One region of the Crocosphaera sp. UHCC 0190 genome, then DNA from elsewhere that is predicted to be linked to it. Evidence: predicted binding sites of a transcription regulator. Region 1 holds the regulator's gene; the other holds the start of a gene.

Region 1 (4,218 bases):
TGCTAATAAATATCCTGGTTTAACTCCATTATCAGGATCATGATCGAAGTCCAAAGAAGTCACCGCGAGGGTAATTTCTTCCCCTAACCAGGGTTGAATTTGAGTTTGATAATCTAATCCTGTTTTTGCTAAGAGCGTTTTTTCTAGGGTTAATAATTCTTGATGCGATCGCCGTCGATTTTGAGGAGAAGCGATCAATCGAGCGAGAGAATCTAAGCGATCAGGATTCACTAACAAAGATACCATGACAGGGGCTTGTTTCGGCACAAAAATGGCTGCCGTGGGTTCTTTTGTAACCCCTCCCTGTAACAAGTTTAGGGGACTTTCCCTCAAGATCCAAGAGAGACTCCCACCCGCAAGGGAGAGAAGCAGAATAACGCTAAGGGTGAGGGTGATGAAAAAAGGACGAAACTTCACTGTTACCTGTAGGGAATGACTAACTACCATTATTCATTGTGACATTCTGTGTCCGAAACCGAGAGAAGATTCTGGAAAAGATTTAAACTTAATAATCTGTTAAGGTATATTCTAATAATTCATTTTCCTGGTTGTAAAATTATGTATCAAGATCAATCCCTTCCAGTTATTACTGTTGAAGAACTCTCTACCCGTTTAGCTAATGACGGGACTGGGTTACAATTAATAGATGTGCGAGAACCCGAAGAAGTTGCAATCGCCTATATCGAAGGTTTTGAGGTACTTCCTCTTAGTCAATTTGCTCAATGGTCAGAAGAAATTGACAGCCGTTTTGATCCCAATAAAGAGACCTTTGTGATCTGTCATCATGGAATGCGATCTGCTCAAATGTGTCTTTGGTTACTCAACAATGGCTTTAGTAATGTTAAAAATATAAGAGGAGGCATTGCGGCTTATTCTTTGCGAGTTGATAGCAGTATTCCTCAATATTAATCCCTGAGCATTGATTCGGATGCTGGAAATCTTTTGAAAGGCTTCTCCTGCTTGGTTAATTGGAGTTATACTAGCAGAAAAATTTTAATTAACCCAGACATTTTTTGAATAATTTACCCCTTAATCTGAGCATGATGGTTCCAACTTCTTTAAATAAACGTTATCAAAACATTTTACGGGCAACGGTTAAACATTATATTGTCACCGCGGAACCTGTAGGATCAAAAACCCTCCTTGAAGAATACAATTTTAGTGTTAGTTCGGCGACAATTCGTAATACATTAGGACAACTCGAAAAAGCAGGATTTTTGTATCAACCTTATACCTCTGCGGGACGTATTCCCTCAGATTGTGGTTATCGAATTTATGTTGATAATTTAATGACCCTAGATGAAAAAATTGGGCAAAAAATTGAACGACAACTAAGTCAAAAATTGAAGTGGGAAACCTATAATTTTGAAACAGCTTTACAAAGAGCAACCCAAATCTTGGCAAATTTAAGCGGTTATATTGCTTTAATTACCTTACCCCAAACTTCTCCTCATCAATTACGTCATCTTCAGTTAATCCAAGCATCAGAAAAACAAGTAATGTTAATTGTGGTGACGGATAGTTATCAAACTCAATCAATTTTAATTGATCTTCCTACGGCTTTTGTCAAAGACAATGATGATTGGTTAGCGGAGGAACTACAAATTCTTTCTAACTTTCTAAATCATCAATTAAAAGGTAAGTCTCTATTAGAATTCACTCATTTAGATTGGCAAAAAATAGATCAAGAATTTCTAGAATATACCGACTTTCTGAAAACCCTATTAAAACAGTTACAAAAATATTTGAAATCTTCAATGTCTACCCCGATTATGATTCATGGGGTGTCAGAAGTTTTGCGACAACCCGAATTTTCTCAATTGCAACAAGTACAGATGTTAATTCATCTCTTAGAAGAAGAGAAAGATCAACTCTTACCCTTAATTTTTGATGTCCCCGAAACTGATATTTTAAATAAACGAGTTAGTGTTAGAATCGGAGCAGAAAATCCTTTAGAATCAATGCGTCCTTGTACCTTGATTTCTGCTAACTATTGTCAAGGAGATACCCCTGTTGGTAGTGTAGGGATTATTGGTCCCACTAGAATGTTATATGAGCATACTATCCCTTTGGTAGAATCAACTGCTGATTATTTATCAGAAGCATTAAGCTAAGGACTTAATGATGAATAAATTCTCAAATTTCTTAACTCTTATAACCAAGTTGAAACTGACCGTAAAGAGGGAGGAATTGGGGTGTCTTGATCAAATTCTAACATAACTTCTGAATCTCCTAAATATCCCGATTGAGCAAAAGATAAAAGCATCCGACATAGGGCTATCCAAACCCCTTGGTCGAATTCCCAATCACATCCTTTTCTTGCATAACAACTAATAGATTTTAACGCCCAAAAATAACTATTTCTGACCATAGAACCCCCCTTTTTATAAGGAGGTAAATCTTCTTGATGAATAAATAAGATATCATCTTTTAAATAAACTCTCATGACTTAAAATAATTAAATATTATAGAGACGCTGTCTACAACGTCTCTACATAATAATCTATTTAAACCAGATTGTATATTAACGATGATTTTTCCGAGGATGTTCTCTATCCTCAGAATGTTGATGAGATGAAGATCGAATATCCCGTTTATGGTTTTTATCTTGACTACTATTACGACGAATAGAACCCATCCCAGGATGAGTAATAATTGTCTGGTTAATTGTTTGGTAGACTTGGTTATTTTCTCCACTTACTGTTGCCTCTAAATTACCAGTTTGACTGGTAGTATTTTGAGCAAAAATAGGCATATTAGTCAAGCCAAAATAAGTAAGAATTACTAAGCAAAACGGACTAATCTTGTTAACCATAAGTTTATCTAACTCCAATTCTGATTTGTTGATTCAGGAAACCATTACCACTGGTTTGTTGACTCACCTGCGTATTATTGCCATTCAATTCAATCATCACTGAAGCATCAGCAGGAGAGTAGTTTCCAGTGATAACAATTTCTTGTTCACCTCGACGTAAATAATTAGACAAATTCACTTGACTTCCTTGACCACTTAACCCTTGAATTACTTGTCCATTGAGTTTAATTTGTCCTTGAAGATTAGCCTCATTTGACGTGCGAATTGTTAGCCAAAGAGGTTGACTTAACTCATTAGCATTGATCTCAATTGAAGTTGATTGAATTGAGCTTTGAGCCTGAGCAGTAATCTCAATTTTTTGCTGTACACCTGACATTATTATTAATAAAAATACAGTTGAAAAAACAGCTAGAGCAAAGGTTTTAAACCGCATCATCTTACCTCACATTCAAACAACTATTTATAGGGAAAACGATCTACAGGATTATCAACATCTACCTGAACATTGGAGCGAATTTGTACCGTTGAACTATTAACGGCTGTCGGGTTTACTCGACTTCCTTTTTGAACATGATGAACACTACGGTTTTGCTCAACAGTACCAGGGCCAATATGTCCTTGAACCCCTGTCGTAATGCTAGAATTTCCCCGACATCCTGGCTCACTTTCCATGGTAATATCATTAGTCCGTTGCGTCGGTTTTTTTGATCCACTGATGTTATATTGTATCGAAACATCACCTTGAACACATTGGGCCTTTGCTGACTCTATTAACCAAGATTCAAAGACGAGAAAATATAATAGTAAATTCCCAAAAAATACCATTAACTTCATTGTGAACACTCCTCTAAAAACAGTGAAAATATGAATTCTCAAATACTGAGTAAATTAAGCATTTGATTCATCCAGTGGAGGCTTTCCAGTGCATTGTTTGCCCTCCTGATAAACAATAAAACACAGGAAATTAATCAATTATTTCCTGTGCTATACTGGGAAAAGGTAAAAAAAGCAGAAAGGGACAGGTGAAAATTAGGGTGGTGGAAGTCGTCAAACTCACCATTGGCCCTGTCCTTTTTTAGTTCAGCACAGCGATAGAGAATAAAGAATCTATTGACCCTTATTTTTTGTAGTTGCTTCTGATTTCGTTCCGTTGAATTGTGGTTTGTCGAAAACGGCTATTACGTCCACTTTGAATAGCATCTTGAACCGTTGTTTGAACAGAGCCATAATTATCATCTACATCGGAGGGTTTTTTGTGATAAGTTCCTCGATGAATTTGGGTACTTTGTTGTATCCCTTGATGTCCTTCGCCGTCTTGAATAATGTAGTTTCCTGAGTCTTGGATAATTGCTTGATCAGCCATCGCAGGAACAGTTAAAACGCCAAGAGTAGTTAAGCTTAAT
Region 2 (4,218 bases), on a different contig from region 1:
CGTATTAAACGGGTGCGTCAACAAATGCCTTCTTTACAACATCGGGTATTTCTGTAAGTTTGATTTTTGGCTTATCCAATATTATTGGTTAGGCCACATAAACCCCCATAGGCAATGGCGATCGCATCTACACTATCATCAATCGGTAAGGAGTCTAAATCAAAGAGATTTCCTATCATTTGTGCTACTTCTTTTTTATCTGCTCTACCATCCCCTAAATGACATTTCCAACTGGCTTGATGTAAAAAAATTGGCTCGATTTTAGTATTCCGATAACACACTAAATTAATTACTCCTAATGCTTGTAAAACACCTCCGGCAGCTTTAATAGTTCGGCTAAAAAAGGGCATTTCAATGGCGATCCGATCAGGCTTGAATTCTTGGACTAATTCTTCTAAGTCTTGCTCAATTTCTAACAATCTTTGGGGAGTTGATAGGTTTTTTTCAGTTTTGATGATTCCATAGTCGATGATTAAGGGAAGTGGTGAATCTGTTTCTTGTAAAATTGCCCACCCAATAATAGCGAGTCCCGGATCAATTCCTAGCCAAGTTTTATGAGACATTTTATCATGATTTTGGTAAAATACTGTAGGGGTAATTCATGAATTGCCCCTACTATTGTTTCCCTCAAGCTTCAAGTTTATGAATATAACATATTTAGGCAAATATTTGACCTTAGAAGTTTTTTGTACCTGTACTAAAACCTATCATAAATATTCGGAAAAAATTGCTCCCTATCCTAAAAATGAAGAAACTATTACTGCCCTTAAACAGTTAAATCAAAGCATTATCGACCCCATAATTGATTACTTTGGTATTGATAGATTTAAACTAACTTATGGGTTTTGTTCCCCCGATCTCAAACGCTACTTAAATCAAAAAGATCCCGTTACAGGTCTTAAAAATGGTCGCATTGATCCAGCAAGAGATCAACATATGGCCCATGAAACTAATAGCAAAGGCAACTATTATTGTAATCGATTAGGAGCCGCTTGTGACTGTTTTATTATTAATCTTAATAGTGATGAATTAGTTGACTGGATATTAGCCAACAAATTGCCCTTTGATTCTCTTTATTTTTATGGTAAAAATAGACCTATTCATATTAGTTATGGGGGACAACATAAACGAGATATTTGGACATTTACTCCTACCAGACAACCCACAAAAACAGGAATTCATCATTGGGTAGAATTAGCTAAACAAATCTAACATACTAATTAGATCATTTAACTTAATGGTATTTTTTTATGAATTCTAATCCCATAAAAATTGTGGCAATAGTTCCTGCAACACAAATTTCACCGGACATAATTTTATCAATTACATCTTTAATTGGCACTAAAACCACTTCAATTTCTTCAGTAATATCTAAATTAATTTGTCCGGTTTTTTGCACATTTAAACCCAGAAAGATATGAATTTTATTATCATCTTTTACCGGATTATCATAAATTGTTTTCATCAAGATTAATTCTTGGGCAATATAACCAGTTTCTTCTTCTAATTCTCGCTTAGCTGCCGTTATACTTGTCTCTTTTTGTGGTTCAAATGCTCCAGCAGGAAGTTCTAATAAAATCTCTTTTACTCCATGACGATATTGACGGACAAAAACTACTTCATTATTGGGTGTAATGGGCATAACTAAAGCAATTTCAGGACGGATATTGACAAAGTAATCATCAATAATCGCCCCATTCGGTAATTCAACCTTATCTTGTCGAACTATACACCATTGGTTATTAATAACAAACTCTGAGTTCAGAATTTTCCATTTTTTAAGACTCATTAGTATCCTTTAATTTTTAATCTATCTAAAACTAATTTAAGACTTACTCTGCGTTTAACTTGTTGACTTGTTTTCACAGACATCTTGCCATGTCATCATTGCCCTAACTCCCTAACGACTGTCAGACTAATACTTTAACTTATCTCCTCAAACTTTCGAGATATCCTCACCTTCTTTGCCCAACTTTCCACACCTCACCCTTCCCTTGAGAAAAATCACCCCATTTTTTGACCTCAAAGATTAGCACTCACACCACAAGAGTGCTAAATTAACATAAGTAGGGTGACATCAGCCCGAAACGCAAGCATTTTTCCTAATCATTGGAGAATGTCTGATTGCAAAGAGTCACAGGAGTAAAGAGACGAATATGGCAAAAATTGTATCATTCGGCGATGAATCAAGACGCTCATTAGAACAAGGGGTCAATGCCCTTGCTGATGCTGTAAAAATAACCCTCGGCCCCAGAGGACGGAATGTATTATTAGAAAAGAAATTTGGGGCCCCCCAAATTGTTAACGACGGGATCACCGTTGCTAAAGAAATTGAATTAGAAAATCCCTTGGAAAATACTGGGGCCAGACTGATGCAAGAAATTGCCTCCAAAACCAAAGAAGTGGCTGGAGACGGAACCACAACCGCCACCATCATTGGTCAAGCCTTAATTCGGGAAGGCTTAAAAAATGTGATCGCTGGGGCCAACCCGGTGTCCCTGCGTCGTGGCATCGAAAAAACCATCGCTTACCTTGTCGAAGAAATTGCAGCTATTGCTAAACCTGTTGAGGGAGATGCGATCGCCCAAGTGGCTACTGTATCATCAGGGAACGATCAAGAAGTCGGTGATATGATCTCCCTAGCCATGGATAAAGTGACCACAGACGGGGTTATTACCGTTGAAGAGTCCAAATCTCTCACCACGGAGTTAGAAGTGGTAGAAGGGATGCAAATTGATCGGGGTTATCTTTCTCCCTACTTCATCACAGATCAAGAAAGACAACAAGTCGAATTTGATAACGCCTTCTTATTGATCACCGACAAAAAAGTCAGTACGATCGCGGATTTAGTTCCCATCCTCGAAAGTGTAGCCCGGGCCGGTAGACCCCTCTTAATCATTGCAGAAGATGTAGATGGAGAAGCCTTAGCCACCTTAGTCGTCAACAAAGCCAGAGGGGTGTTAAATGTAGCGGCGATCAAGTCTCCTGGTTTTGGGGAAAGACGCAAAGCTGTTTTACAGGATATTGCCATTCTTACCGGAGGCAGTGTCATTTCTGAAGAAGTGGGCTTAACCTTAGATTCTGTTTCCCTGGATATGCTAGGACAAGCCACCAAAGTTACTATCGTTAAAGACAATACCACCATTGTCGCTACCACTGATGACAGAACCAAGGCGGCTGTACAAAAACGCATTGAACAACTCCGCAAACAACTGGCCGAAACCGACTTGAGCTATGACATTGAAAAATTGCAAGAACGGATCGCTAAATTAGCCGGAGGTGTGGCTGTCATTAAAGTTGGGGCCGCAACTGAAACCGAATTAAAAGATCGCAAACTTCGCATTGAAGATGCCCTTAACGCCACCAAAGCAGCCATAGAAGAAGGTATCGTCCCTGGTGGGGGAACAACCCTAATTCACTTAGCGACTAAAATTGCTGAATTCAAACATACCCTCACCAACCCCGAAGAACAAGTGGCCGCCGATATCGTGGCTAAAGCCTTAGAAGCTCCTCTGCGTCAGTTAGCTAATAATGCCGGGGTTGAAGGCTCTGTTATTGTGGAACGGGTACGAGAAACCGCGTTTAATATCGGTTATAACGCCATCACAGGGCAATTAGAAGATATGATCGCCGCAGGAATTATTGATCCAGCGAAAGTAGTGCGCTCTGCTCTGCAAAATGCTGGGTCGATCGCTGGTATGGTCTTAACCACAGAAGCCTTAGTGGTAGAAAAACCAGAACCCGAACCCCCCGCAGCCCCCGATATGGGCGGCATGGGCGGTATGGGCGGCATGGGCGGCATGGGCGGCATGGGTATGGGCGGCATGGGCTTCTAAGTCGTCGTTTTCATATTTCCATACTTGATATTAGGAGAGACGTTAAGAATAGCGTCTCTCTCGCTTTTTGTTACCTGAGTTCGACATAAGGCAATTTGTGAAAAATTCGCCACAATTTTGCTAATATCGATATTAATATAATTGTTTTAATGCCGCTAAATTATTACTACAAAGTATCCCAATATTTTGAGTGATTTTTTCAATTGGCCAATCCCACCATTGGAGTTTTAATAATAAATTAATTACCTCATCTTCAAACCGCTTTCTAATTAATTTAGCTGGATTTCCACCTACAATGGTATAAGGTTCTACGTCTTTTGTTACCACTGAACTAGCTGCAATAATTGCCCCGTCTCCGACTTTAATCCCTGGCATAATTAAA

The links. The regulator HrcA, encoded in region 1, represses chaperone genes, less so after heat shock. The targets are predictions, from matches to a motif close to TTAGCACTCNNANNNTNNGAGTGCTAA.
Region 2: groL (chaperonin GroEL) is a predicted target of HrcA. The motif match lies at 2,030-2,056, and genes of this name have one in related genera.

What each region holds. Positions count from the first base shown of each region.
Region 1 covers NZ_JAYGHP010000006.1:187,238-191,455, forward strand. Annotated here, with positions in the region: gene VB715_RS11300 (DUF3352 domain-containing protein) at 1-417, opposite strand, end outside; gene VB715_RS11305 (rhodanese-like domain-containing protein) at 559-909, shown strand; gene hrcA (heat-inducible transcriptional repressor HrcA) at 1,041-2,114, shown strand; gene VB715_RS11315 (hypothetical protein) at 2,153-2,446, opposite strand; gene VB715_RS11320 (hypothetical protein) at 2,525-2,815, opposite strand; gene VB715_RS11325 (hypothetical protein) at 2,820-3,191, opposite strand; gene VB715_RS11330 (hypothetical protein) at 3,272-3,649, opposite strand; gene VB715_RS11335 (hypothetical protein) at 3,933-4,218, opposite strand, start outside.
Region 2 covers NZ_JAYGHP010000007.1:27,127-31,344, forward strand. Annotated here, with positions in the region: gene VB715_RS11610 (carbon-nitrogen hydrolase family protein) at 1-57, shown strand, start outside; gene VB715_RS11615 (crossover junction endodeoxyribonuclease RuvC) at 72-563, opposite strand; gene VB715_RS11620 (hypothetical protein) at 643-1,212, shown strand; gene VB715_RS11625 (NUDIX hydrolase) at 1,235-1,789, opposite strand; gene groL (chaperonin GroEL) at 2,157-3,836, shown strand; gene VB715_RS11635 (CatB-related O-acetyltransferase) at 3,969-4,218, opposite strand, start outside.